Regions from separate parts of the Bradyrhizobium sp. 147 genome, predicted to be linked through region 2. Evidence: riboswitches for the same ligand, from Rfam matches in the RefSeq annotation. Region 2 holds a riboswitch; the other holds the start of a gene.

Region 1 (14,404 bases), on a different contig from region 2:
CGGCGAGGGCATTCGCCGTCAAAAAAGGAGAAACGGATATCACTCCGCGCGAAATCTGGAGCCGCTTGCCTTCCGCTCCTGTCGGAAACTTCACGACTTGTCCACCACTCGCCCGCTGTCCGGTTGGGACGTCAGTGCCTTGATCGAGCTGGGATCCTTCGCGCAAGCGGTTTGGCTGCCGTGCCCTGAAACACAAGCGGCAGTTTGCCGTCGCGCAGCAGCATTTGGCACGCCCCCCAAAAACCAACAACGCTCGATTACCTTTCCCGGAGCGCGTGCCAGGACGCGAATTTCGTATGACGTTCCGTAAGGACGGTAAAATAGATTGTTGTGATGGGACGCATCCACGCGATGGATAAATGAAAAAGTAGGGCTGTGCTTCGCGTGGAGCGTTAATGACGTCGCAATATGTGACCTGATCGGACGTCGCCGGCATGCTGTCGGCCGCCGGGTCGAGAATCGAGCTTGTCGCCGGCTGTATGCGACCGCCTCCGCCGACGCCCGGCGGCATTCCGAGGCGCTGGGAACTTTGGGAGCTCGCAAGGACATCGTAAGCCCCCAAAGCGCGTGCATCTTGTTCACAAACGCGTTTGCGAAACGCTCCGCACCATCATGGCTCAGCCCGCAACTCGCGTGCGGCGGCCACCATATTGACGAGCGCGGGACGCACCTCCTCCCAGCTTCGAGTTTTCAGTCCGCAGTCGGGATTGATCCAGAGCTGCCGATCGGAAACTCGCTGCCGCGCCAACACAATCAGCTGTTTGATTTCCGCCGCTGCGGGAATGCGCGGTGAATGAATGTCATAGACGCCGGGCCCGATCTCGTTGGGATATTTGTAGCTCTTGAAGGCCTCGAGCAATTCCATCTTAGAACGCGACGTCTCGATTGAAATGACGTCAGCATCCATTGCTGCGATCGCATCGATGATTTCGTTGAACTCGGAATAGCACATGTGGGTATGGATCTGAGTTCCGTCGGCGACAGCGGACGAGCAAACGCGGAAGCTGTCCACTGCCCAATCGAGATAGTTCCTCCACTGCGATTTGCGTAGCGGCAATCCCTCCCGCAACGCAGCCTCGTCGATCTGGATCATAGTCGCTCCAACCGCCTCAAGATCGATCACCTCATCTCGGATCGCAAGAGCGATCTGACGGCATGTCTCGCTCCGCGAGATGTCGTCGCGGACAAACGACCAGTTCAGGATCGTCACCGGTCCGGTCAGCATAGCCTTGACGGGTTTCTTGGTCAGAGACTGCGCGTAGCGCCACCATTCAACGGTCATCGGCTTCGGCCGGGAGACATCTCCGAACAGGATAGGCGGACGAACGTACCGCGACCCATAAGACTGAACCCAGCCGTGCTTGGTGAAAGCGAATCCCAACAGCTGCTCGGCAAAGTATTGAACCATGTCATTGCGCTCGAACTCACCGTGTACGAGCACGTCCAGGCCGATATCTTCCTGCCACTGCACGGTACGGGCTGTCTCCGCTTTCAGAAGCTGCTCGTACTGCGCGTCATTCAGCGCTCCCCGCGCATGAGCCGCACGCGCATTCCGGACGTCGACCGTTTGCGGGAAGGATCCGATGGTTGTCGTTGGAAACATCGGCAATGCGAACGCGGCCCGCTGGACGTCGGCACGCTCGGTGAACGCACTGCGACGGCGACGCATGCTATCGTCGATCGCGGCCATTCGTCCGGCGACATTCGCATTGTGGATCTCGGGCGATGTTTCGCGGGTCACGGCGGCGTCCTCGGAAAGCGCAAGTTCATCGGCCACCTCGGCAGCATGGCCGGCCAGCGCTTTGCCCAATATCGAAAGTTCCTTGATCTTCTGAACTGAGAACGCCAGCCACGTCTTCAGATTGGGATCGAGATCGGTCTCTAGCTCAATGTCGATCGGAACATGAAGCAGCGAGCAGGAAGGAGCAATCTGAACACGGTCCCTACCCAGCTTTTTGACCAAAGGGGCAAGTTGGTCGAGCAGCGCCGCAAGATTGGAGCGCCAGACGTTGCGACCATCAACGACGCCTAGCGAGACCACGAGATCTCTGCGGGCTGTGGCGACAATTGCGTCCAATTGGTCGGGTGCCCGAACCAGATCGACATGAAGCCCGGCAACGGGCAAGGCAAGGGCTGTTTCAAGATTGTCGCCGATAGCCCCGAAATAAGTGGCCAACATGATTTTAAGGGCCGGCACAAGCTTTGCGAAATGAGCATAGGCCCGGCGGACGGCCGCCCGCGACGCTTCGTCGACGTCCATCACCAGGCATGGCTCGTCGAGCTGAACCCATTCCGCACCGCGCGAGGCTAGTTCGCGGAGAACATCGACATAGACTGGGAGGAGCCTATCAAGCAGCGACAGCGGATTGAATGCGGGATTTGCGCTTTTGCCGAGCTTCAGGAAAGTGACTGGGCCAACTAAGACGGGGCGCGTTTGGTAGCCGAGGCTTTTTGCCTCCTCATATTCCTCGATCGGCTTTCGAGAGGAATACTTAAAGATCTGATCCTGGTGAAATTCCGGCACCATGTAGTGGTAGTTGGTATCGAACCACTTCGTCATTTCCTGTGCTGCTACGCCAGGCCCATGCTGAGTGTGATCACCGTCCTGAGCGCCACGTGCCATGGCGAAGTAGGTCTTGAGCGACACAGGACCTTCGGTCCAGCCGTAGACGTCGGGAATGGCTCCGACCATTACGCTGGTATCGAGCACCTGGTCGTAGAGCGAGAAGTCATTGGAAGGAATGACCGTCACACCGCAGGATTTCTGCCGTGCCCAATTAGCGGCACGAAGTCCACTCCCCGCCTCGAGGAGCTCGGCTTCGCTGGAGTTTCCCGCCCAGTAGCTCTCGAGCGCGAACTTGAGTTCGCGTCGTGGGCCGATGCGTGACGTCCCCAATGTGGCAACGGGAAGCGAAAGAATAGACATAGATCAGACCCCATAATTGGGGCAAAGGCCATGGCGGACGCGTGCAGCGAATATCGCGTGAGCGACAGCTGCTTGGCGCACACCGGGACACCCCGCCCGTGGACGATATATTGTCGAGGCAGGTCTCCTGGCTCGCGGGTCGTCGCTGCTGTCCGGCCTTCCCAAAGCCGCATGGCTTCAGTGACTTCGTTGGACATCGGCTCGCCGCTTACAGTTGCGGGGGCAGCGCCGGCATTGCACCGGCTTCCCTCTTAGCTCCGGATCAAACGAAATCCGAAGACCACGACGGCTGGCATTAGACGCACGAGGATCGATCCGTCAACCTACTAAGTGTTGCCGCGATATTGCCCAAGCGATTGCCAGCTGTACCAGGTAGGGCACAACGGTCTTACTCCCGGCCTGGTAAAAACGCGTGGATCTGTGAAGCCTCCGCTTATGAATGCGTCCGCTCAACGCCCTCTTGGCGTAGTCGTGAGCTAACGCGAGCAGAACGAATGCGCTGGGCGCTTCGACATCTGCGTGATCGCGACAAGCCTGCTCTTTTCCGTCAGCAGCTTCTCGAACTCGCCCGTGAGGAAGTTGCGATCATGCTCGGCCGACATCCGCTTGAACACAGCGCCATGAGGCTCCTTAGGAATTGCCAAGGCCGGGATTGCTCCAGGATCGCACGGATGATCAGGTCGGACTGCCTGTGTACGGCGGACCCCGCGCCGAGCCGCGAGCTCGATCGCCTCCATGGCGTTGGTCAAGATGATCTCCTCGGTGCGCCAAGCACTTACGTGCTGAGCGACTTTGGCGCGCCTTCGTTGTTTCCGTCGCCGCTGGCGAGTAGTGCAGCCTGGACGTTGGCATGCGCGACATCGCGGGAACAGTTCCGGACCTCAGGATGCACGCTGACTTGCGAAACTGGAGTAAGCGGCGAGAGCGCGGGCGGCGGGGATCTGCTATGACCCTAGGCTCCATGCACTCGTGCATGGTGCGCGGATGCCGAGCTTCTCGTATGTCTTCAAGATCTCCGGACCGATCTCGTCGCGCGTGGAGACCGTCTCTTCGGCTTCGGCCGTGACGTAGCTTTAGATATCCTGCAAGTCGATCTTGGGATGTCGACGCCCGTCCACCTCGCCTCGTCTCCTCAGCCAGCGACGATAAGCCCCAACGCGGCGACTGGAGCATCGAGGCGGCTTTGTCCTTATTCGAGACAAATTTGACGGTGTTCTCTGACAGAGCCCTTCGATGGTTTCTCGGAGTCGATCAGCGCCTTAAACTCATAACGATGTTGATCGAACTCGATGCGCCGCACGCGGTCGGCGGCCTTCTCAAGCGCGACATCTATTACTTCGTTCGCAAAATCGAGCGGTGAAGCCTTCTGGACGCGGGCTGCTTATGCTGTCTTAGACTGGACACAGGTGTCAGGCACCGGACAGACCACCGCGCATTGCGGCGTGTCGGAATGGCCCTCGCACTCCGTACACTTTTTGGCATCGATAACGTAAATGTCGCGCTTGAGGCTGATCGCCGCGTTGGGACACTCGAACTCACATGCCCCACAAACGGTGCATTGCGAAGCGACGATCTTGTAAGCCATGCCTTCCGACTCCTTAGGCGAGCGATGCCATTGGCGATCCCTTTCAAATGCCGTGCCAAGGACAGACGCGCTCAATGATGGTCAATTTGCCCAGGGGTGCTGTCCCGGGTCTGAGACCATGTTGCATCTGCGACAGCAACGGGCCACTTCAATTTCAAGCTATGCGAGCCCTCAGGCCCTACTCCGAGAGTCACTCGCGACTCGACCGCTGGGCGCTTCCGTCGTTTGTCTTGCATGGCAGCGCGGGGCCAAGCGACGCTCGACGATTCCGAAACCGGCGGCGCGACTAAAAGCCGCGAGCCGACGCACGTCTACACCGGATCTCGGCAAACCTCCGGTCACACGCCCTGACTGGAGGTTTTGTGCAAGCCTCGCTCACGGCTGCAACGTTAACTCCGCGGATTGACTCGCTGGAGGCCTGATAAAAAGGGTTTGTGCTACAATAACTTTCGGCATCGCTTCGGAGGGAAATGAAGTTCCGCCGGGAGAAGCGTTACTGGCTTTGCAAAGTGACCGATTTAATTGCAGTCAGCCGCATGCCTGGTGCCGAGTAGGCATGGCGGCGCGGGCGAGCGCTGGTACGTTTTGCCTGGCTCTGCTCAGCCACTCCTCATGCAACTATTTTGGACGAAGTGGAACAGGGCTGAAAGATGACTGTGCAAATTGCTTCAGCCGCATGGCCTTTCCGAACAGATGGCCCTGCGCAAGGTCGAATCCGAGTTCGGTCACAGCGATCAGGTCGGCGTGGCTCTCCACACCTGCGGCGACGGTGCGCACGCTGTACTCTTTGGCTAGATCGACGATATGGCGGCACACCGTTCGCTTCAGGGGTCCATTTCCGCAACCGGCGACGTACTGCCGGTCCACTTTTAATTTCATGAACGGGAATTTTTCCATCCCCATCAGCTGCGGCCAATTGGCGCCGACATTGTCGATTGCAAGGCCAATGTTGTGAAAGCGAACCTCACGTGCGACCTCGATCAGGAGATCTAGGTTCTGGATCGCTTCCTCGCTATCGATTTCAATCGTCAAGCCGCCGAAAGCGGGGTGCGAGGGCATGCGCTGACAGAGATCGCGTACCGCTTGCGGGTCAATCAGGAATGCTGCCGGGAGATTGATGGAGAGATCGATCGAAGTTTGCTGCTCCAGAAGATACTGCCAATCTTTGATCGCGCGGTCGATCACGAACTGCGACAACTCCCTGAAATGCGGATCGTGAGCCTCCGCGATGAAATAGGCCGGTGGAACAACGCCCCAGGTCGGGTGCCGCATTCGCACAAGCGCCTCGGCGCCGCGGCGGCTGAGGGTACACGCGTCAAACTTCGGCTCATACCAGAGCTCAAGCCAGCCAGCGTGTAAGGCTTCCCCGACATGGACCGCGGGACGGGGCGCCGGCTCTCTGGGCAAGAGCATGGCGACCCGATCGCGCAGCGTCTCGGCTGCAAACGGCGTCCTCAGCGGCGGCAGCATATCAAGTCCATATTCGCCCCCGACCTGCTGCACTGCCGTCATGATGATCGACTCGCGGGCGCCGAACGCCAGCACTCCGCCTGCAAATCCTTCGCGTACGAGTATCTCGAGCAATCGTCCAGGCTCGATGCGATCCGAGCCAATGCCGAGCAGGATCAGATCAGGGAAGTCCGTGCCGAGTACGTGCGACAGCTCGTCAGCAGTCCCGCATTCGCTGATAACAAACCCCATATCCTCCAGCACATCCCGAAGAAAGGCGCGCAGATGCCGCTTGCCGACGGCCACGCACGCTCGCGGCCGCACCTTACGCTGTCCGAAGATTACAGGTTTTCCTCCGACTAGTTCGGCCTGCCCATGCTCCATTGCAACCACTCCCGTTCCGTGACGGTCCCTTAAACGAGGAGGGAAGGTAAACAAGCTGTGCTTGCCATTATCTTTCGATTCTTCGAGGTAAGCTTAAGATAGTGCATTAGCGTGCAAAATCTTTCGCGATGTTGTTCAGACGATTTTGTCGGGCGCACGCGTATGATACCTCTCCCGCCTCGCGCAACCTTGTACGAGTGACGCACACGAGTGTGGGGAATCTCACCTTCGGACGCGCGGAGCTGATGCGCCCTATGGCACGGCAATTACCATGCCGCAAGATCTACTGAATCGAGTCGCTCGTGGGTGATGATCGGAAATCACTCTTAAGAAATGTTTGATCTTCATGGCCGGCCTGCCCACGCGCGAATGTGCCGTCTCGTGGATTTCCTTTCCAATCGAAGGAAGTCCATCATGAGTTCGCAGCAGGTCAAGCCGCAGTCGATTCTGAGAACGGCAACAGCTTGCACTTACCTCACCTCTGTTGCTGTAGCGAGTGCGGACGTCCTATTCCCTATCGAGCTTGATAGTTGCTCTCAGTTGCGTTTTCTGTATCCTTCTGAAGCATGGATATCCTCATCTAACTAACGGGTGTTCGTGTTGGCGCTGAAGCGCAAGGCCTGCCCCACGGGGCACGGCTTTGCGCAAAGGCGTGCCAGGAGATGAGAACGCGATCGCAGAAGCCGTCGGAAAGCTACTTTCTGAATTAGGTGGCCCCGGACCAGAGTTCAGCCTTGAAGGCGCGAAGCAGGCTGCTTTGCGCCTGATTCAGGATTCCGAAGAGGCTTCATTTTTGTCGTCGAGGAACAAGCCACCCGGCAGATTGTAGGGGTCGCTGCCAGCCACCTCGGCCGTACAGGCCGTGAGAGCAGCCGGAGCGTACGGTGTGCTTCAGGAGCTATGGATTCTCGCGACTTCCGAAGCTCTGACCACGGTCGGCATCTGCTCGAGGCGGTACATTCGGAGGCGAAGCGCCGAGGCTGGCAGATGATTGAGGTTGCGTTGCCCCCGGATGGCTATCCAGCTTTACAACGGGTACGTCGTTTCTACGAGGAGAGGGGATATCGGGTTGGAGGATTGCGCGCGCGCAAGAGGCTATGACAGTGCGTCGCGGCCGAGGATGATCGAGAACCTCGACGCTGATGCGGTGCTTACTCCTACTGCGAGCGGATTACCTCTTCGACCTTCTTGGCGGGTATCAGCGATCAAATCGTTCTTCATGGTGCGAAGCGATACCATGGTCTTCTCAAGGCTCGTGGACCGCGAGCCGAAACCTGCCCGGCTAAAAGGCGCGGAGCCAGGTCGGCGGCGACCCGTTCGGGGGCGAAGCCCGACCCCAGCCTTACAAACGATGGCCGAGTCGTTCTTTCGTGCTTCCCACACAATGCGACTTACTGACGCCGGTTTCGGATCACCGCACACAAACGCGATCCATTCGTCGCCAAGTACAATGCCTCGGCAACTGGCAAGCCAATCATCTACCGGGCTCCTTCCTGCATCTTGATTCGGTGGACCGTCGCGTAAAAGGATTCGGTACCACCTTGTCACTCCTGCTGGCGAACGTTCAAGGAAAGTGAGCGAGATCAGCCATCAACACTGATCCGGTAGAGGATTCCGTAATGAGCAATGTGCCGTTTGCCGCCTCCAATAGGAGGTTCGTGCAGGTCGCGCCAGCGCAGGACTTGATGCGGGCGATCGTTTCGCCGTTCGGCGCCATGACGAAGACGTGGCCGAGGGAGGCGTGCGCGACAAAGAGCCGCCCTTTTTGATCCATCGTCAGCCCGTCAGGATCGCTGTTCCCGAAGAACAGGCTGAACCGTCCCACCTTCCCAACCCCACCGTCACGCATCAGCGGCACGCGCCAGATGCTGTTGTCGCGCGTCATTGCAACGAGCAACACGGCCTCGTCGGGACTGAGCACCAGCCCGTTCGGGCTTGACCCGTTCGAAATCAGGCAATCGAGCCGGCCGTCAGAACACAGTCGGAACACCCGGCCGGTCGGATCGTGCAATCCAGTTTGCCCCTGATCGGTGAAATAGATGTCGCCGCTGGTCGCGATATGCAGGTCGTTGCAGCCTCTGAAGGACTCGGAATTGCGGTGCCCCAGAAGCGGGCTGATAGTATCCCGCTGCGGATCGAGCTCCATGGGGCCGTTCATTTAATCGGCCACCAGCTCCCGGCCATCAGGTGCGATCTTCAGACCATTCGGCCAGCCGTCATATTCGATTATCAGAGACCAGATGCCGCCGGGCGAAATCCGGAAAAATGCGGCCGCGGGATATCGACGACGTAGAGATTCCCGGCCTTGTCGAACGACGGCCCCTCGATGAAACAATCCACCGGATGGCCCCCGCGGTTGGCATCCGCCCATTTCTAGGAAACACCAGGGCGACGAAATTCCGCCGGCATCGACGAGAACACGCGGGTTTCAACCAGCTGAGGCGGCTTGTCGAGATACATCATGACGCGCCTCCCAGCGTGCGGCGCGGCTGTCCCTCATATTTGTAGCCAAACTGCTTGGGCATCGGCCCCTTGTTACGATCCTTGCGCCTGGTCTGTTCCCAGGCGTGGGCCAGGATTCCGACCGCGCGCGACAGGCAGAAGACGCCGCGCGCCAGCGGAGGCGCGAAGCCGAGCTCGCCATAAATGACCGCGGTCGCGCCATCAATGTTCACTGGGATGAGTTTGCCCTTGCGCTGCTGCATTACGCGCTCGATCGCGCGGGCGGCCTTGGCATAGTCGCCGCTGACACTGCCCTCAGCACCTGCGTCTTCCACCAGCGCCAATAGCGGTGCCGCGCGCGGGTCGACCGGATGAAACCGGTGGCCGAAGCCGGGCAGATATTTGCCGCGCCTTGCGGTGAAATGGTCGATTGCGGCGGCCGCGGCCTCGCCTATCTCTAGGCCATCGCGCCTCCGCAGCACATCTTCGTAGAGTTCGACCGCCTGCTCCCCTGCTCCGCCGTGCACGTCATCGAGTGTATTGATCGCCGAGGCCATCGCACCGTTCAGGGGCAGCCCGCAGCTCACCGCCATTTGCGCAATTGCGATGGAGGGCGCGTGCGGACCATGGTCAACGGACGCGACCAGCGCAGCTTGCAGCAGCCGCTCCTGCGCTGGCGTCGGCAGATCGCCGCGCAACATCAGCCAGATCATGGCGGGAAAGGAAATCCGGCCGATCAAATCTTCGATTGGATAACCCCGATAGGCGATGCGACCGGGCGCGATGTCGCAGATGGAGGTTCGCCACCAACGGGCCGCTTGCTGTCGCAATTCTTCTTCGCTCATTTCCGGTTCCGCCCCTTCAACCTGCCGATTGCCAACCGCCGCAAGCCGTCGAATATCATGATATTGGTCCGTCCGCGGCCACGCAGACGGGCCGGAAATCAGCCCCTCCTTGCTTTGGTGTCCCGACGGCCCGGCTTGAGACCAGTTGCTCGACCTCCGCATACGAATAGCCGAGCCGCTGCAACCATCGCTCGGTGTCTGCTCCGAGCCTCGCAGGTGGTGAAGGCACCGAAAACTCCTCATCCAGCCGGAAGCCCGGCCGCGTGATTCGTAACGGCTGCGCACCGTCTTGTTCTGGGGCCAAAGTCTCGACGAATCCGCGCTCGAGGAGCTGTGGCTGCTGCAAAACCTGCGAGACCGTCAGCACGCAGCCTGCGGGGACTCCAGCCAGATTCATTTGGGCCTCCCATTCGTCAGCGGGCTTGCAACCCAACGCCTTGTTCAACTCCGTGTTCAGCGCTGCGCGATTGACCTTGCGCATCTCGCGCCCAGCAAAGCGTGGATCCGTCTTCAGGTCCGGTCGGCCAATCAGGTCGCATAGGGCTTGGTACTGCTTCTGCTCGTTGGCGGAAATGTTCAGCGGGCCTGTTGCGGTGCGGAACGTGCCGGAGGGAGCCGCGGTGAAGTTCTCGTTGCCGATGGGTTGCGGCTCGACACCAGCGTTCAGGTGGTTGGAGACGACCCATCCCATCGCTGCGACGGTGGCTTCGAGCAGGGACACGTCAATGAACCGACCGCGGCCGCTATACCGCTGGTCGACCAGAGCCGCGGCGATGGCAAAGGCAGCAGTCAGTCCCGCAATCGTGTCGGAGATCGGAAAGCCCGTGCGCAGGGGAGCCGAGGCCATATCGCCAGTGACGCTCATGGCACCAGACAGACCCTGAACGATCTGGTCATAGGCAGGACGGGCGGACCACGGCCCGCTCTGCCCAAAGCCGGAGATCGCGCAGTACACCAGACGCGGGTTCTGCCTGCTGAGCACATCAAAGCCTAGGCTAAGCCGTTCCATCACCTTCGGCCGGAAGTTTTCGAGCACCACATCTGCTTCCTTGACGAGCCGCAAGAATACCTCGCGGCCCGATTCCGACTTCAAGTCCAGCGCCACGGATTGCTTGCCGGCGTTCACCGCGACAAAAGAGAGGCCCTGCAGGCGCTCTGCCCTTTGCGGATCGGCGCCGAGGCGCCGCGCGAGGTCGCCGCCGTTCGGATTTTCGACTTTGATGACCTCCGCGCCAAGACGCGCGAGATGATAACCGCAGAACGGACCGGCCAACACGTTCGACAGGTCCAGGACGCGGATGCCGGTGAGCGGCAGAGACATCTGAAGAAGCCTTCCTTAGGTGATCCGATGGTGAGGGCTTGGTGTGCGAGCAGCTATTTCAGTTGTTGAGCGGCGCGTTCCGCGAAGCGATTGGTGAAGGTTTTGTTCAAGTCGATCTTTGCGGCAGCGATTTTTGGATCAGAGTCGCTCAGGACAGCCAGCGGGACCTTGGCCGCCTCAATGTCCATCTGCCCGGTCGGCGAGAACAGCGCTTTCGATGCGTTCATGATTTCGATATTCACCTCGCGATTGTCAGTCTTGTAACCAGGAGGAATCGTATCGACGAGCTGCTCCGTCGGGGTTGCGTTGATCCAGCGGTGAGTTTTGAGCAAGGCGTTGACCAGGCGCTGGACCGTTTCGGGATTTTTATCGATGAAGGACTGCTGAAGGTAGAGACACGCGGTCGGATAGGATCCGCCGAAGGCCTGCTTTGAGCCTTCGATCGTGCGCGCATCGAACAGCGCTGTCGCGCTCTTCTTGCGCGCGAGAAGCGTCGCGATGGGATCGAAATAGACCAAGGCATCGACGTTCATGGCCTCAAGCGCCACCATGCCCGGTGCGCCGCTGCCGACGGCAATGATGTTGACATCGCGTGGACCCAATCCTGATCTCTTGATGTAGTAACGCGCCATAGTCTCCGTCGATGACCCCGGCGCCGTGATCCCGAGCCTGAGACCCTTCAGGTCGGCGGCGGTTCTGACCTTGTCGGCGAGGTCGTTGCGGACACCGAGCAGGACGCCGGGAATGTCGTTCAGCAGGAACACGCAGGAAATTTGTTTACCCTGCGCCTGCATCTGAATGGTGTGATCGTAAAAGCCGATAGTCCCGTCGACGGAGCCGCCGATCAGGGCCTGCAGAGCCTTTGAGCCACCGGCCTGGAAGTTCTCGACGGTAACGTCAAGGCCTTCTTCCTTAAAGGAGCCAAGCTTCACTCCAACTTCGACAGGCATATAGTTGAGGATCTGTGACCCCACGGCGATCTTCAATTTTGTTTTCTCGGGCTCGGTGGCATGCGCCAAAATGACCGAGAATGCGGCCAGCGCCACGACCGGCGTCAGTCTTATGGAAACGTGCATGCGAACCTCCATGATTGATGGGAGAGCGTACGATCAGCTTTCGTGCGCAGGCGCCGGCCGCCAGACCAGGAGCCGCTTTTCCGCGCAGTCGACGATGGCATCGAGGACAACGACGAAGGCGGCGAGAACGACAATTCCTGCGAACACTCCGGTCGCATCGAGGACGCCTTCGGCCTGCGCAATTAAGTGCCCCAATCCTGCGGACGAGCCGAGATATTCGGCGACCACGGCTCCCATCACGGCCATGCCGACTGACACCCGCAGGCTCGACAAAATCCACGTCGTGGCGGACGGCAGGTAGACGTGCCGTAGCAGGGAGGACTTCGATGCACGTAGCAGGCGGGCATTCGCCAGCACGACCGGATTGACCTCGCGGACGCCCTGGAAGGTGTTGAAGAATGCGACGAATAGAACCAGCGTGACGCCGAGCGCAACCTTGGAGGTGAGGCCCAATCCGAACCAGATGACGAAAATGGGTCCAAGCAAGATCCGCGGGATTGCATTGAACATCTTGATAAAGGGCTGAACGACTTCGGCAGCAAACGGGCTTAAGCCCAGCCAGATACCAAGTGCTGTGCCGATCCCGATGCCAGCCAGGAACGACAGGACCGTCTCCAGCAATGTTATGCCAATATCGGTCCAAAAGTCCGCCATCGACATCCACTCCCCGATCCTTACGACAAGTGTCGACGGTGCCGGAAAGAAGAAGGGATCGATCAGTCCGGCCCACACGCCCAATTCCCAGATCAGGATCAGGCCAAGGAGGATGGCGAACTGCGTGAGAGCGACCCTACCCCTGCGTGACATAGCTTTTCTCCACTTCGGCGCCGAGCAGCGACCAGATTTCACGATAGAGCGCGACGAATTCGTCGGTGGTCTGCAGCGCAGAAACATCGCGCGGACGAGGCAGCGTGATCCTGACGTCGGCAACCATGCGGCTGGCGGGACCGGCAGACATCACAACGACGCGGTCCGCTAGCGTGATCGCCTCATCGAGATCATGGGTGATGAAGATGAGCGAGCGCCGGTCCGCCTGCCAGAGGTCGAGCAGGATGCGGTGCATGAGTCGGCGTGTGTGAACGTCCAGCGCGGAGAACGGCTCGTCCATGAGAACGATTTTGGGCTCCATGATCAGCGTTTGTGCCATCGCAACGCGCTTGCGCTGGCCGCCGGACAATTGATGCGGATAGCGCTTCTCGAATCCCTTCAATCCGACCTTGGCGAGCCAGGGCCGTGCCTGCTCGCGCGCTTTCGGGATCGAGCTGCCCTGAAAGACGAGCCCGAGGCCGACATTGTCCTGGGCGGTCTTCCAGGGCAGCAGCCCTTCCTGTTGAAGCATGTAGCCGGACTGACCGTTCAGGCCCGTAAGAGACTTGCCGAAAATGCGAACGTCGCCGGCGGCGGGCTTCAGCAGTCCGGTGACAGTGTTGAGAATGGTGGATTTTCCGCAGCCGGTCGGCCCCACCACTGCAACGAATTCAGTCTCGGCCACCTGGAGGTTCATGCTTTTGACGGCCGTGAAGTCGCCAAAGCGAATCATGACTTCGTGCAAGTCCACGGCAAGTCCCGGCTGCCCCATTGTTTCGCTCCATAGAACTTGTTCTGGCACCTGGAACCGAGTAGCTCGCGTTCTCACGAGGAGTCAATCGGTATTCTGATGTGCAGAATGGCCCTCGCGCTAACTGGGTGGACTCCTGGCGTCATTCTGACTATTGGTTCTGCACAGCAGAACCAGAGGTATCGATGGTAAGAACAGGGGTTGATGCGGTCGCGCGGGCACTGGCAATCCTTAAGGCGTTCGACCCGGAGCGCGCCGCGATGACGCTGACGGAGATTGCGGATGCGACTGACCTGTACAAGAGCACAGTCCTTCGCCTTGCCGCATCTCTGGAGGCGGATGGCTTCCTGGTGCGGGGTACGGACCGGCTATTTCGACCCGGACCGGAGCTATGGCGCCTTGGGGCGCTCTATCAGCGCGGGCTCGACCTCGGTGACCTGATCAGACCCTCGCTCCATCGTCTGGTCGAGGCAACCGGAGAGACCGCATCCTTCTACATCGCGGACGGCGACGAGCGCATCTGCCTTTATCGCGTCAATTCTCCGCGTTCGGTCCGGCATCACCTCGAAGAGGGTCAGCGATTGCCGATTGACCGCGGCGCTGCCGGCCGTGTTCTTACCGCCTACCGCGATTCTGCATCAGCCGATGGAAAGAAGGTCAGAGATCGTGGCTCCTACGTCTCGATCGGCGAGCGGGATCCTGAGGTCGCGGCCGCAGCTGTGCCTGTGATCGACGTTCATGGCCAATTGCGCGGCGCCCTCTCGGTCTCCGCCATTCGGACGCGCTTTGATGCAGATGCTCGGAAGGCTGCGATTGTA
Region 2 (14,608 bases):
GATGGGCGCGGTGCTGACGCTGACCTCGCTCTGCGTCGCGATTGTATCGCTCGCCACGAAATCGATGTTGCTGGGCTTAGGTGCCGGCCTGCTGGTCGGCACCGCCTTCGGTGTCGCCAATGGCTGGCTGGTCGCCATCCTCGGCATTCCGCCCTTCGTCGCGACGCTCGGCACGCTCGGCATGGCGCAGGGCCTGTCGCTGATCGTCAGTGACGGCCAGAGCGTGGTCGGCATTCCCCACAGTGTGCGCGACATTTACTCGGCGACGCTTTTGGGCATCCCCGTGCCGATCGTGATGGCGCTCGTGACCTACGCGGGGTTTCACGGCCTGCTCTATCATACCCGCTTCGGCACCTACATCTTCGCCCTCGGTGGCAACCGCGAGGCGCTGCGCTATGCGGGTCTGTCGCCGAACCGGCTCTTGATCGCGGTCTACGCGATCGGCGGCGCCATGGCTGGCATCGCCGGCCTCTTGATGACCGCGCGGATGAATTCCGGCCACCCCACCGCCGGCCTCGGGCTTGAATTCGATGCCATCGCGGCCGTTGCCGTCGGGGGCACCTCGTTTGAGCGCGGCAATGGCTGGCTGCTCGGCACCTTGCTCGGCGTTCTTTCCGTCGGCGTGTTGCGAAACGGGCTGAACCTGATCTCGTTGCCGTCCTCGGTGCAGGTGGCAAGCGTCGGCGTGCTCGTCATCGTCGCACTGTTCCTCGATGGCCTCAGGAGCCGCGCATGACCGACATCACCAAGGACGCCATCGCGCCGCCCCGCTCGTTCCTGTCGCAGGATGCGATCCAGCTGTTCTATCGCCTGCTTGCGGCGCTGCTGATCTGCGCCGTGCTCGCCGTGCTGAGCGATTCCTTCCTGAGCCTCGGCAATATCCTCAACGTGCTGAGGCAGGCGAGCCTGACCTTCTTCATCGCCTCCGGCCTGACTCTGGTGGTGCTGACCGCGGGCCTTGATCTCTCCGTCGGCGCCAATGTCGCGCTGTCCGCCTGCATCGCCGGGACCGTGATCCACAAGACCGGCTCGCCGGCGCTTGGCATCCTCACCGGGCTTGCCTGCGGCGGCATCGTTGGCCTCCTCAACGGCGTCATGGTCACGGCGCTGCGCATCCCCTCCTTCATCGCCACCTATGGCATGCTCTGGGTGCTGAACGGCCTCACCTATTGGTACATGGCGGGCGAGACCCTTCACGGCTTCCCCGCAGGCTTCCGCCAGATCGGCAGCGGCTACCTGTTCGGCCTGCCGATCCCGGTCTATCTGCTGCTGGTGTTCCTCGGGATCGGAACGCTGTTCGCGCAGCGCACGATCTGGGGCCAGGAGATCTATGCGATCGGCGCCAATCCGGTCGCCGCCCGCCTCTCCGGCATCCCGGTCGCGCGCCGCCTACTGCTGGTCTACACCGTCTCCGGCACCATGGCGGGACTTGCCTCGATCATCTTCCTGTCGCGGCTGAACTCGGCCGAGGCCGATATCGGCGAGAGCCTGACCTTGCCCGCGATCGCGGCCGTGCTGATCGGCGGCACCTCGCTGTTCGGCGGCGTTGGCACGGTGTTCGGCACGTTCATCGGCGCACTGATCCTGACGCTGGTGCTGAACGGCATGAACCTGCTCTCGGTCAGCGCCAACTGGCAGCCGCTCGTGACCGGCATCATCGTCATTCTCGCGGTCTGGCTCGACATGAAGACCCGCCGCCGCACGCAATGAGCTTTTGAGGTTCCAACAAGCAAAATGAGGGATGGAGGCAACATGAAGCAGAAACTGGGCTATCTGGCGCTACCGCTGCTAATGGCGGCCGCGTTCACCACGCAAGCACGCGCCGACGGCGAGACCATCGCCGTCTTCACCAAGAACCAGACCAACCCGTTCTTCCAGACGGTTCGGGTCGGCGCCGACAATATGGCGAAGACGCTGAACGCGAAGACGCTTCACTACATCCCGACCAAGCCGGACTCGATCCCCGAGCAGCTCAGCCAGATCGAGGACGTCGTGGTGAAGAAGCCGAGCGCGATCGTCTTCACGCCGGTCGATTACAAGGCGATGGTGCCCGGTGTCGAGAAGATCAATGAGGCAAAGATCCCCGTCGTCAACATCACCGATCGTTCCGCGGGCGGCAAGTTCCTCTCCTTCGTCGGCGCCGACGATTACAGCCTCGGGCTCGAGACTGCGCGCTTCCTGCTCAAGACGCTCGGCGGCAAGGGCAATATCGTCATCATCGAAGGCGTCAAGGGCTCGCTGACCAATGTCGACCGGGTCCGCGGCTTCAACGACGCGCTGAAGGAAAGCCCGGGGGCCAAGCTGCTCGCCTCGCAGCCGGGCAATTACCAGCGGCTCCAGGCGCTCCAGGTGATGGAGAATCTGATGCAGTCGAATTCACAGATCGACGGCGTGCTCGCCGCCAACGATGCCATGGCGGTCGGCGCGATCGAGGCGCTCGACGGCGCCAACCGCAAGGCGCAGGTGATCGGCATCAACGGCACCAAGGAGGCGATCGACGCGATCAAGTCCGGCAAGCTGCTGGCAAGTGGGGATTACAACGGATTTGCCCAAGGCTGCCTCGGCACCATGATGGCCATCCGCGCCTTGCGCAACGAGCCCGTCATCGCCGAGATCGTGCTGAAGCCGACCGTGATCACCAAGGACAATTACCAGCCGTTCGACGTGCCGCTTGAGCAGCGCAAATGTCCGACCTTCGAGGAGGCCGGCAAGCTCAGCGCGAAGTAGACCAACCGCTCACGACAGGCCCGGACGGCCGCCTCCTCGCGGCCGTCCCAAGAAACGGATCTCTCCATGCTGTTCGCCATTCACGCCCTCGACCGCGCCGGCGCGCTGCCGACCAGGCTCGCCAATTACGACGCCCACAAGGCTTTCCTCAGCGACACCTCGCGCTTCGGCGTCAAGATCGTGATGTCGGGACCGCTCGTCGCCGACGACGGCGCGACCATGATCGGCAGCCTGTTCCTGATCGAGGCGGCAGGTCGCGCCGACGTCGAGGCCTTCAACCGCGCCGATCCCTTTGCCGCCGCCGGCATCTGGGAGAAGGTGACGATTACGGGCTTCCTGCGCCGCCAGGGTTGAGGCGCTACGGCGCGTCTTCGAGGTGACAGGCCACCCACTGCTCGGCGTCCGTCGCGCGAAGCGTCGGCTCCTCGGTCCGGCAGCGGTCGAAGACGAAGGGACAGCGGGTGTGGAAGCGGCATCCGCGCGGCGGATTGATCGGGCTCGGCACGTCGCCCGTAAGGATGATCGGATTGCGCTGGGCGCCTGGCTCCGGCAGCGGCACTGCCGAAAGCAGCGCCTTGGTATAGGGGTGCTTTGGCGCGGCAAATATCTCGCGGCGCGGCGCCACCTCGACGATCTTGCCGAGATACATCACTGCAACGCGGTGGGTCATGTGCTCGACGATCGCGAGATCGTGGCTGATGAACAAGAGCGCAAGGCCGAACTCGTGCTGCAGATCCTGAAGCAGATTGACGATCTGCGCCTTGACCGAGACGTCGAGCGCCGAGACCGCCTCGTCGCAGACGATCAACTCGGGCTCGGCCGCGAGCGCCCGCGCGATACCGATGCGCTGGCGCTGGCCGCCGGAGAACTCGTGAGGCCTGCGATTCAGCGCCTCGCGCGGCAGGCGGACCGTGTCCATCAGCGTGGTGACGCGCAGCTCGAGGTCTTGCGCGGATTTGGCGAGGCCGAAATTGCGGATCGGTTCGGCCAGGATGTCGCGCACGCGCATGCGCGGATTGAGACTCGAGAACGGATCCTGGAACACCACCTGCACGCGGCGGCGCATCTCACGCATCGTGCTCGACGCGGCATCGTCAATCCTCTGGCCGTCGAGGATCACCTGCCCCGCGGTGATGTCGAACAGCCGCAGGATGGCGCGACCGACCGTCGACTTGCCGCAGCCGGATTCGCCGACCAGCGACAGCGTCTCGCCGCGCGCGATCTCGAACGACACGCCGTCCACCGCATAGACCCGTTCGGACTTGCGGCCGAACAAGCCGGTCTTGACCGGAAAATGCTTCTTGAGGTCGTTGACCTGGAGCAGCGGAGCACTCATGCCGCGACGGCTCCCTTGGCCGCATAGTGGCAGGCGGCGATATGACGGGGCCCCTTCTCTTCGAGCCCCGGCGCATATTGCCGGCAGAGGTCGGTCGCAAGCGCACAGCGTCCGGCAAAGACGCAGCCGGTGATCCGCTTGCGCAGGTCAGGCACCTGCCCGGGAATCTCGGCCAGTCGTCTCGCAGTGCCGGTCAGCGAGGAGCCGAGCCGCGGCACCGCGCCGAGCAGGCCTTGCGTATAGGGATGGCGCGGCGAACGGAACAGTTGGGCTACAGGCGCCTCCTCGACCTTGCAGCCGGCGTACATAACCATGACGCGTTCGGCGATTTCGGCGACGACGCCGAGATCGTGCGTGATCAGGATGATGGCTGCGCCGACCCTGCGCTTCAGATCCAACATCAGTTTCAGGATCTGTGCCTGGATGGTCACGTCGAGAGCGGTAGTCGGCTCATCCGCGATGAGAAGCTTCGGATTACAGGCGAGCGCGATGGCGATCATGACGCGCTGGCGCATGCCGCCGGAGAGCTGGTGCGGATATTCGCGCACGCGGCGCTTCGGCTCGGGAATGCCGACCAGCGTCAGCATCTCGATGGCGTGCGTCTCGGCGGCCTGCTTGTCCAGGCCCTGATGAATCATCAAGGTCTCGCGGATCTGGCGGCCGACGGTGAGGACCGGGTTCAGGCTCGTCATCGGCTCCTGGAAGATCATCGAGATGTCGTTGCCGCGGATGGCGCGCATCTCGCGATCGGACAGTTGCAGCAGGTCCCTGCCCGCAAAGCGGATGGCGCCTGCGATCCGGCCCGGCGGCTCCGGGATCAGCCGCATCAGCGACATCGACGTCACTGACTTGCCGCAGCCAGACTCGCCGACGATCGCGAGCGTCTCGCCCTCGTTGACATGGAAGGACACGCCGTCCACCGCGCGGTTGATGCCGCCGGGGGTGCGGAAATGGGTCTGGAGGTTCTCGACTTCGAGCAGTGGCATCGCGATCAGCCCCTCTTCAAAGGCTCTTGGCCATGCGCGGATCGAGCGCATCGCGAAGACCGTCGCCAAGCAGGTTCACGGCGAGCACGGTGACCGACAGGAATGCAGCCGGAAAGAACACGATATAGGGCTTGACCTGCCACAGCGCGCGGCCCTCGGCCATGATGTTGCCCCAGGACGGAATAGTCGGCGGCGTCCCTGCGCCGATGAAGGACAGAATCGCCTCCGTGATCATGGCGCTGGCGCAGATATAGGTCGCCTGCACCAGCATCGGGGCCACCGTGTTGGGCAGGATGTGGCGCAAGATGATCATCGGCGTGCGCGTGCCGCAGGCCACGGCTGCGTCCACATAGGGCTGCTCGCGCAACGACAGCACCACGCTGCGCACGAGGCGCGAAACGCGCGGGATTTCGGCGATGGTGATGGCCAGGATGACGTTGCCGACGCTGCCGCGGGTTAGCGCCATCAGCGCGATCGCAAGCAGGATCGGCGGGATCGACATCAGACCGTCCATGAAGCGCATTAGGATGCCGTCGGCCCAGCGGATAAAGCCGGAAACCATGCCGATGGCAAGGCCGGCCGCGGATGCGAAGATCGCAACTGAAAGCCCGACCGTGAGCGAGACCCGCGCGCCAAACAGCACGCGCGAATAGATGTCGCGGCCGAGCACGTCGGTGCCGAACCAGAAATCGGCCGACGGCGCCCGCGTGCGCTTGGCCGGCGCAAGCGCGGTCGGGTCGACTGTTCCGAGATAGGGCGCAAAGATCGCGATCAGGACCAGCGTCAGCAGCAGCGCGCCGCCGATCGCGACTGTCGGATGGCCGCGCAAGAACCCGATGAAACCGAGCCGGATCCTGACCGGCCGCAGGATCTCGGGTAGTTGTGGCGCGACGACGAAGCCAGCGGGAAGCGATTGCGGATCGACGGTGGTATCGGTCAATAGCGTATCCTCGGGTCAACGAGCGTGTAGATGACGTCGATCATCAGATTGACGAGGACGTAGACGAAGCTGAACAGCAGCACGATGCCCTGGATGACGGGATAGTCGCGGCGCAAGATCGCGTCGATCGTGAGCCGGCCGAGACCGGGGATCGCGAACACGCTCTCCGTGACCACCGCGCCGCCGATCAGGAGTGCGATGCCGATTCCGATCACGGTCACGATCGGAACCGCCGCGTTCTTCAGCGCGTGAATAAACAGGATGCCGCCCTGCCCGAGGCCCTTGGCGCGGGCGGTGCGGATATAATCCTGCTGCAAGACTTCGAGCATGGTGGCGCGGGTGATGCGCGCGATCAGCGCAATGTAGACGCAGCCGAGCGCGATCGCCGGCAGGATCAGGTTCTCGAGCCACGGCCAGAAGCCTTGCGCGAGCGGCGTATACCCCTGCACCGGCAGCCATTCCAACTCGAGCGCGAAGACGTAGGCGAGCATGTAGCCGACCACGAAGACGGGCAGCGAGAAGCCGAACACGGCAAAGCCCATGATCACGCGGTCGATCAGGCTGCCAGCCTTCCACGCCGCCACCACGCCGAGCGGCACCGCGACCACGATCGTGAGCAGCAGGGTGACCATCATCAGTGACAGCGTCGGTCCGAGGCGCTGGCCGATCAGCGCCGACACCGGCAGATTGGTGAAGATCGAGGTGCCGAGATCGCCGTGCAGGATTCGCCAGACCCAGCTTCCGAACTGGACCAGGAAGGGACGATCGAGGCCGAGGCTCTGGCGGATGCGCTCGACATCCTCCGGGCTCGCCTGGTCGCCCGCGATCACCACGGCGGGATCACCCGGCGCGATGTAGAGCAGGCTGAACACGAACAGCGCGACGATCGCCATCACCGGAAGTGTTGCGACGATGCGACGGAGGATGTACGAGAGCATCTGGCCTCAACGCAGGATCATGCGGACTTCGACACGCCCCAGAAGAACGGCAGCGGCCCCTTGGTGATGCCGGAGACGTTCTTGCGCCACGCCGTGTAACTCAGGAAGAATCCCGTCGGCGCATAGACGACGTCCTCGAGCGCCGCCTTGTTGAGGCGGGCGACCGCAGCCTTCTCCTCATCGATGTTCTTGGCGTCGAACCAGGCCGTGACCTCTTTTTCGGTGCCGGGGCTGCTCGGCCAGCCGAACCAGGCCTTGTCGCCATTGGCGCGAATGGCGGTGTAGGGGGCCGGATTGATGCAATCCGCACCCGCATGCCAGGTGTGGAACATGTTCCAGCCGCCCTGGCCGGGCGGCGTCTTCTGCGCACGGCGCGAGCCGACCGTGCCCCAATCGGTGGCAACGAAGTCGACATTCATGCCAAGTTTCTTCAGGAGGTCCGCCGTGACGTCTCCTTGCGCCTTCGTGATCGGCTGATCCTGCGCGACCAGGCAGGTCACCGGCTGGCCGGAATAGCCGCTCTCGGCGAGCAGCTTCTTGGCCGCATCGAAATCGCGCTTGCCTTTCAGGATCTCGCCGCCGGTTTCGCTGTAGAGCGGCGTATCCGGCGTGAAGAAGCCGGGCAGCGGTTTCCAGAGCGCAGTGTCGTCGCCGACGATCGCGCGCATATAATCTTCCTGGCTCAGCGCCATCAGCACGGCACGGCGCGCCCGCACATCGTTGAAGGGCGCAAAGAGGTGATTCATGCGGAACGACCCGATATTGCCAAGGGGATCGCCGATATCGACGCTGATGTTCTTGTTTTTCTTCAGGACCGGAACGAGGTCGGCGATCGGGCTCTCCCACCAGTCGACCTCGCCGTTCTGCAACGCGGCGGCCGCGGTGGCCGGATCCGGCATCACCACCCACTCCACGCGATCGACCAGGATCTGCTTGCCGCCGGCAAGCCAGGATGCCTTCTCCTGCCGCGGCACGTAGTCGGCGAACTTATCGAACACCGCTTTCGCGCCGGGCACCCATTCGCCCTTGACGAACTTCATCGGACCGGAGCCGACGTAATCCGTGATCTGCTTGAACGGATCGGTCTGCGCGATGCGCTCCGGCATGATGAAGGAGCAAGGCGAATTGTTCTTCGCCAGCGCGTAAAGCATCTTCGGATAGGGCTGCTTCAGCACCCATTTGAAGGTGCGGTCGTCAACGGCGGTGAGTTCCTGCTGGAGCGCCTTGATCATGAGGCCCATGGGATCGCGGGCCGCCCAGCGGGAAAGGCTCGCGACGACGTCCTTGCTCAGCACCGGCTCGCCGTCGTGGAACTTGAGGCCAGGCCTTAAGCGAAACGTCCACGTCGTACCGTCGTCCGTCACTTCCTCGGACTCAACCATTTGCCGCTGCGGCTGGAGCGAGGAATCGATGCCGTAGAGCGTGTCCCAGACCATCGCGCCAGCGTTGCGCACGACATATTGAGTGCCCCAGATCGGATCGAAATTGGCGAGGTTTGCCTGCGGCACGAAGCGCAGGGTGCGCGCCGCCGAACCTTGCGACAGAGCGGGGGCCGAAAGGCCACCCGTCAACGCCAGACCGCCCGCACCAGCCAGTCCCTTCAATACGGTCCTGCGATCCATGAAGTCCTCCCAGTATTGCCGTGATGCCGGCCGTCATTGGCCAAGGGCAGGTGAAACCAGAGCCCATTGGCGTGCAAATGGTATGCCACTAACCGCGCCTTCGCCAGCGGGATCTGGATCGGACTTCGCGCGTCCTGGCAGGCGCCGCCGCGACACGGCGCATCGTGCGCAGCCCACGCACCGCTGATCTGCAGATCCCTGCCGTATCGAGGCGCCCTTGCGCCTTAGTTCAGGCTGCCAGCGAGGACCGCAAGCGCCGCCAGCCGATGACGATGCCGGTGAGGGAGAACACCAGCCCGAGGGCACAGAGCCCGACGGTCACGACGTCGCGCAACCGCGGATGCGAGAGCAGGACCGGGAAGTCGAGCGTGTGCAGTGCGCCGTAAAGCCAGCGGTAGGCGCGCCGCGACGGATCCAATCTTTGCAGCACGCCGCCGTCGGCGCCATCGACGTCGAACCAGTCCTCGCCGCAGAACGAGCGGTAGACCGGTGCACCCGGCATCATGGATCGGGCGGGATAGTCGTCGTTGTCAGGAAGGACGGATGGTGGAGCGCAGCCGTCTGCAAAGCGCCCGGTCAGCCCCTGAATCTCGTGCACGTCAAGGAATCCCGCCGGTCCATCGCGCGGCCCATCCCCTCTCCTGATCAACGTCTGACGGCCGAGCGCCACCCGATCGCGCCGATAGACATTGCCGTTGAAGGCGAACCATTCGGCCTCGCGAGCCAAAGAAGATATCGGCCAGCCATCGAGCGATGAAGCGTCCCGCCAATCCGGCGCTGCGTTCACTAGGCCGGCCTCTGTCGGGGTCAACTGCCCGCGCGAGAACAGTCGGCCGTGGTCCATCGAGAGCCAGCCACTGCAGATCCAGGTCAGCACGAAGACCGTCGCTGCCAAGCCGATCAAGTGATGCAAGGCGTGCCAGCCACGGTAAGGCGACGAGATTTGCCTCTTGCCAATCCTGATCCGCACAATCCCGAGCACCGCGCCCAGTACAGCCGCGATCAGAGCCAGCAACGATAGCGACCACACCAGCCGATCCCACAGCGCCCAGTTGCTTCTCAGAACGGTCGGATAGATCCAGTGCAGCACACTGCCGACAAGATTCCAGCCGCGCTCGCGCCGTGTCGTATCCAGGACGATCTCACCGGTGAGCGACGAGACGTAGACTTCTGTCCCGGCGGCGACACCGAGGGCCACGCGAAACAAGGGTCGATGGCGATCAAATCCGTTCGGTACGCTCCACTGATCGACATCCGCACGGCCGACAATCCTCGCATGCGAGGCATCGATCTCGCGCTGGCGCGCATGAGCCTGCGCAATAGCCAGTGCGACATCGGCGGATTTCACCGACGCGTCGTTCCCGTCGGCCGCGCGGATTGCGCGCTGACGCGATGGACCCGAGACGATGTAAACCGCGCCGTCGCTTCGCTGGATCAGCCGAACGCGCGTGGCATCCGCGATTCCGCTCGCGGCAACGGCGCCGGCAACCGGTATTCTCGTCTCTTCGCGATCCAGCGGCACGAGTCCGGCAAAGCGTTCCGCCTCCGTCAATGACGGGAACGGAACGAAGTGCATCACGATCCCGGTCGCGAACCACATCGCGAACAGCAGGCAGAAGGCGATCCCGAGCCAGCGGTGCAGCAGGACGATCGCACTCATCATCCGTCTAACACCTCACCATTTGAACGCCGCGGAGATTTCGTAGGTCCGCGGCGCGCCGAGCAGGATTTGGTCGGGGTAGAACGGATCGCCCCAGATCGCAAACCGCTTGTCGGTTATATTGCGGACGCGGAAGATCAAGCGAGCCTGGTCGACCGCATTGAACACCGTCTTGGGGATGTCGACGAAGGCATAGACGTCGGCCACAGTGTAGGCCTTCATCGTCACCACGTTGGCATCGGTGTTGTAGCGGTCGCCAACGTGACGGCCGGTGATGCCGAGCTCCACCTGCCAGGGCGTGAAGAACCGATACGACGCGCCGGCGTTGGCCACGATGCGCGGCACGTTCGGCGGCATATTGCCGGTGAACGAGCCGCCCACGAAATTGTAGTCGGCGTAGCGAGCATCGACATAGGCGATGTTTCCCCAGAGACGCAGGGGCTCGATCGGGCGCACGGACGCCGCGAGCTCCACGCCCTTCGACTCCTGTCGTCCGGCGATATTCAACTGCATGCCGCCGGCCGCGGCGTAGACGTTCTTGCGCACGATGTCGTAGGCGGAAAACGACCATTCCGCCCTGTTGTCCCAGAACAGATGCTTGACGCCGGTCTCATAAGTGCGCGCGGTCGTCAGTTCGAGCGGCTGGGTCGGCCCGAGCAGAAAGATGTTGGTGGCGGAGACATCGGCGCCGGTGGCGTACTGGCTGAAGAAGGTCAGACCGGGCACGGCCTCCCAGGTGTAGCCGATGCGACCGGTGACCGGCGCCCAGTCTTTCGTGAACGGAAAGCCAGCCTTCTCCAGGCCGTTCTTATCGGTCGAGTTGCGGTCGAGCCCGATATGCTCGACGCGCAGGCCGCCGACCAGTGCGAAGGTACGTGTCAGCTTCAGCCGGTCCTCGAACGACAGCGCCTCGTTGTCGATGCGCGCGGTTTGCTGCTGGATCGTGAGCGGGCCGTAAAAGCCGCGGTCGGGATTGACCAGCGAAACGGAATCGCCTGGGAAGTTTGCCGCACCCGGCCTGACGAAATCGAGATAGCTTGACGACAACGTCGTGACCAGCCGGTTGTCGAAGCCTGCAATGTTCGTGTCCCAGATCAGGTCGGTGATGTTGCCCACCAGCCGCTGGCTGTGCGCGACATAGAAGCGTTCACGATCGACCATGTTCGTCGTGGAATTGAACGCCTCGATCTCGTTGTTGAACCAGGTCCGTTCTGCACCGTAGCCATAGGCCTGGCTCTTCAGCGTCAGGTCCGGCGCGAGCTTCAGCTCGAAGCCACCGCGCAGCCACACCTCCTGCGCGGCGTTGCGATTGTCGAGGACGTTGTAATTGGTGTTGAAGGTGCGGTCGTCAATGGTGACGGCGCCGAGATTGCTTCCGTTGTAGTTGGAGACGTAATTGCCGGAGACGATCCCCGTCGTCGCGTGCGAGCCGCTGAAGGCGATCGGCACCAGCGGCGCGCCCCAGTAGGCTTTGGAGCGATCCTCCCTGTATTCGATTGCGCCCCAGATCTTGAGTCTGTCCGAGATGCGGTAATTGAGCTGGCCGGACGTGCCGAACGTCTTGACGTTGGTGTCGTCGGCAAAGCCGTTGAGGGTGGAACGGCTGATGTCGACGCGATAGTCCAGGCCCTGCACGTTGGTGCTGCCGCCCGAGCCGTAGTGAACGCGGAACGAGTTCAGGGAATCCCAAGAGAAATCAGCCTCGTTCCGGACCAGTCCTGTATGCGGCTGCTTGGTGACGAAGTTGATGGCGCCGCCGGCAGCGCCCTCGCCTGATATCAGCGAGGCCGGACCTTTCAGGAATTCAACAGCCTCCAGATTGGTGGTGTCTACGATCCGCGAGGTCATGTTCTGCGGACCGATCTTGATGCCGTTGTAGAGCGTGTTGATCTGGCTGTTGGTGAAGCCGCGCATGGAGAAGGCTGAAGGTTCAGCCGGATTGTCGCCGGAGGTGACGCCGACCGCGCCCTGCGCCACTTCGGAGACAGTGCGATAGCTCTGCTCGCGCATCGTCTCGGCCGAGATGACTTCGACGGTCGCCGGCGTTTCACGCACGGTGAGGCCGAGCCGCGAGGCGCTTTCAGCCACGGCATTGCTGTTGAGCGGCGTTGGTGCCGCGGCGGCCGGCACGACAGGCTTTGGCGCTGTGGATGCAGTCGCTGGCCTGCGCGCCGTTGCACGGCGGGCGCTTGGCGCCTCCCGGCCCGCCGGCTTGGCCTGCTTGCGGGATTGGGCGGGCGACACCTCGACCGGCGGCAGCGACTCGCGGACCTGCTGCGCCAGGGCGGCAGATACATCGACGGCGGCCAGTGACGTAAGCGCCGCGGAGGCAAGCAGGAAGCGGTACGGTCGTATAAAACGGAGAGAAGACACGGTTTCGAAACCTCGGTATGACGTCAGTGGCACGTCACAGCGAACGAGGTCTCACCTTTGGCCTGTCAGCCCTTCGATGAAGCCGAATGTCTGTACTCCCCGACCGACATCTTCGCGTGTGACCACGGCTGACGGCAGGTCTCCTGGCTCGCGGGTCGTGACCGCTTCGTCGCCTTCCCGGGACCGAGGACCCAGTGGCTTCTGACGAAGGATTCACCGCTTACAGTTGCGGGGGCAGCCGCGGCATTGGGGACGAATTCCCCGCACCGCATTCCCTTTTCATCCCCTCTCGGGGAAACCGTCGCCAGCATCTAGGATTACGATCAAGACAGAGTCAATGTGCAAGCTGCGGCGTTATTGCCACAGCAACCAACTTCCTTGGAGACGAGCATGGAAGGCGAGACCTTCCTTTGGCTGATACGGCATGCGCCGGTCGATGGCGTCACAGGGACGATCCATGCCGCCGATGCGCCGGCCGATCTTCGCGATCGCGCGCAGCTAGAGGCGCTGCGGCAGTCTCTGCCGAGAGGCGCGGCGAGCCATGCGAGCCCAGCGCGGCGCACGATCGAGACCGCGCATGCGCTGGGACTCACGCCCGAGCTGATCCCCGAATTCGGCGAACAGGATTTCGGCGCATGGACCGGGCGTCGGCATGACGAGATCGGCGCGGCCGGGGACGAGGCCTATGCGCAATTCTGGAGCGATCCGGCGCGCGAACGTCCGCCGGGCGGCGAGAGCTTTGCGGATCAGGTCGCGCGCGTCCGGCTTGGGCTCTCGCGGATCAGCGCGGGCTCCGCAACGCTCGTCGTGCATTCCGGCACGATCCGCGCCGCGCTGTGCATCGCGCTGGATCTGACGCCGCAGGCCGCCTTGCGCTTCGTGATCGATCCGCTGTCGCTCACCCGGATCGACCGGCTCGCCACTGGGTGGCGCGTCGTCTCCGTCAATCAGCGGATGGCCTGAGCCCGATCAGGCCGGGCGATCCGGCACATTGGCTTGCGCAAAAGTCGCCATGCCGTTGTGGAGCGCGCAAGCCGACCGCACCAGCGGCAACGCGATCGCAGCGCCGGAGCCCTCACCGAGCCGAAGATCGAGGCTGATCAGCGGCTGCACGTTCAGCGCACGCAGCACCAGCCGATGCCCCTGCTCCGCCGATTGATGCGACGGCAGCAGGAACGGTCGGCACGAGGGGTTGATCTGCACCGCCACCAGCGCCGCGACCGACACGATGAAGCCGTCGATCAATACGGGAAGGCGGCGTTGCGCCGCCGCGATGATAGCGCCGCAGATCGCCGCGATCTCGAGACCGCCGACGGCACACAAGATGTGTTCGGACGAAGCGCCCGCAATGCCATGGCGCGCAATCGCGGCATCGATCACCCGCGCCTTGTGCGCGCGGCCGGCCGCGTCGATACCGGTGCCGCTGCCCGCGATCTCCTCGGCGCTGATGCCGAGCAGGCTCGCCGCAATGGCCGCCGAGACCGTGGTGTTGCCGATGCCCATCTCGCCGAAGATCACCAGATCAGGCCGGCCGACTTCCGCGCGTGCAACCGCGCGCTGCCCGGCTGCGAAGGCGAATGCCAGTTCCGCAGGCTCGAGTGCAGCTTCCACGCTGAAATCGCGCGTGCCGCTCCGCGGCTTGTCGGTGACGACGCCCGCCATCTGTTCCTGCGCCAGCGTTCCGGCGTCGACCACCTCCAGGCTGGAACCAAGCTCACGCGCCAGCACCGAGATCGCGGCGCCACCGGAGGCAAAATTCGCCATCATCGCGATCGTCACTCCTTGCGGATAGGCAGACACGCCCTGCGCGACGATGCCGTGATCGCCGGCGAAGACGATGATCGGCACGCGCGCGGCGCGAGGAGATTCCGTCGCTTGCAGGCCCGCAAGCTCGATCGCCAGTTGCTCAAGCCGGCCGAGCGCGCCGGTCGGCTTTGTCAATTGCGTCTGCCGCGCGATCGCTGCCTCGCGGTGCATCGCGGAGATGTCGGGACACTCTTGGTAGACCCATTCGGGGAGCATGCTG

Evidence for each region. Region 2 has a riboswitch for cobalamin ahead of IVA87_RS10595 (TonB-dependent receptor). Riboswitches for the same ligand answer to the same signal wherever they lie in the genome.
Region 1: linked by a shared signal. The riboswitch ahead of metE (5-methyltetrahydropteroyltriglutamate--homocysteine S-methyltransferase) and the one ahead of IVA87_RS10595 (TonB-dependent receptor) in region 2 are both predicted to bind cobalamin.

What each region holds. Positions count from the first base shown of each region.
Region 1 is NZ_JADPKL010000137.1:26,750-41,153, forward strand. Features, by position in the region: gene metE (5-methyltetrahydropteroyltriglutamate--homocysteine S-methyltransferase) at 611-2,926, opposite strand; cobalamin riboswitch at 3,026-3,226, opposite strand; gene IVA87_RS31960 (hypothetical protein) at 3,403-3,675, opposite strand; gene IVA87_RS31965 (hypothetical protein) at 4,131-4,286, shown strand; gene IVA87_RS31970 (4Fe-4S binding protein) at 4,308-4,511, opposite strand; gene IVA87_RS31975 (EAL domain-containing response regulator) at 5,130-6,344, opposite strand; partial or broken gene IVA87_RS31980 (SMP-30/gluconolactonase/LRE family protein) at 7,909-8,807, opposite strand; gene IVA87_RS31985 (citryl-CoA lyase) at 8,804-9,631, opposite strand; gene IVA87_RS31990 (CoA transferase) at 9,687-10,952, opposite strand; gene IVA87_RS31995 (ABC transporter substrate-binding protein) at 11,006-12,028, opposite strand; gene IVA87_RS32000 (ABC transporter permease) at 12,062-12,835, opposite strand; gene IVA87_RS32005 (ABC transporter ATP-binding protein) at 12,819-13,607, opposite strand; gene IVA87_RS32010 (IclR family transcriptional regulator) at 13,772-14,404, shown strand, end outside.
Region 2 is NZ_JADPKL010000042.1:267,052-281,659, reverse strand. Features, by position in the region: gene IVA87_RS10645 (ABC transporter permease) at 1-736, shown strand, start outside; gene IVA87_RS10640 (ABC transporter permease) at 733-1,710, shown strand; gene IVA87_RS10635 (sugar ABC transporter substrate-binding protein) at 1,753-2,727, shown strand; gene IVA87_RS10630 (YciI family protein) at 2,794-3,081, shown strand; gene IVA87_RS10625 (oligopeptide/dipeptide ABC transporter ATP-binding protein) at 3,086-4,063, opposite strand; gene IVA87_RS10620 (ABC transporter ATP-binding protein) at 4,060-5,049, opposite strand; gene IVA87_RS10615 (ABC transporter permease) at 5,066-5,989, opposite strand; gene IVA87_RS10610 (ABC transporter permease) at 5,986-6,927, opposite strand; gene IVA87_RS10605 (ABC transporter substrate-binding protein) at 6,945-8,549, opposite strand; gene IVA87_RS10600 (PepSY domain-containing protein) at 8,779-10,212, opposite strand; gene IVA87_RS10595 (TonB-dependent receptor) at 10,225-12,582, opposite strand; cobalamin riboswitch at 12,698-12,900, opposite strand; gene IVA87_RS10590 (histidine phosphatase family protein) at 12,973-13,545, shown strand; gene cobT (nicotinate-nucleotide--dimethylbenzimidazole phosphoribosyltransferase) at 13,552-14,604, opposite strand.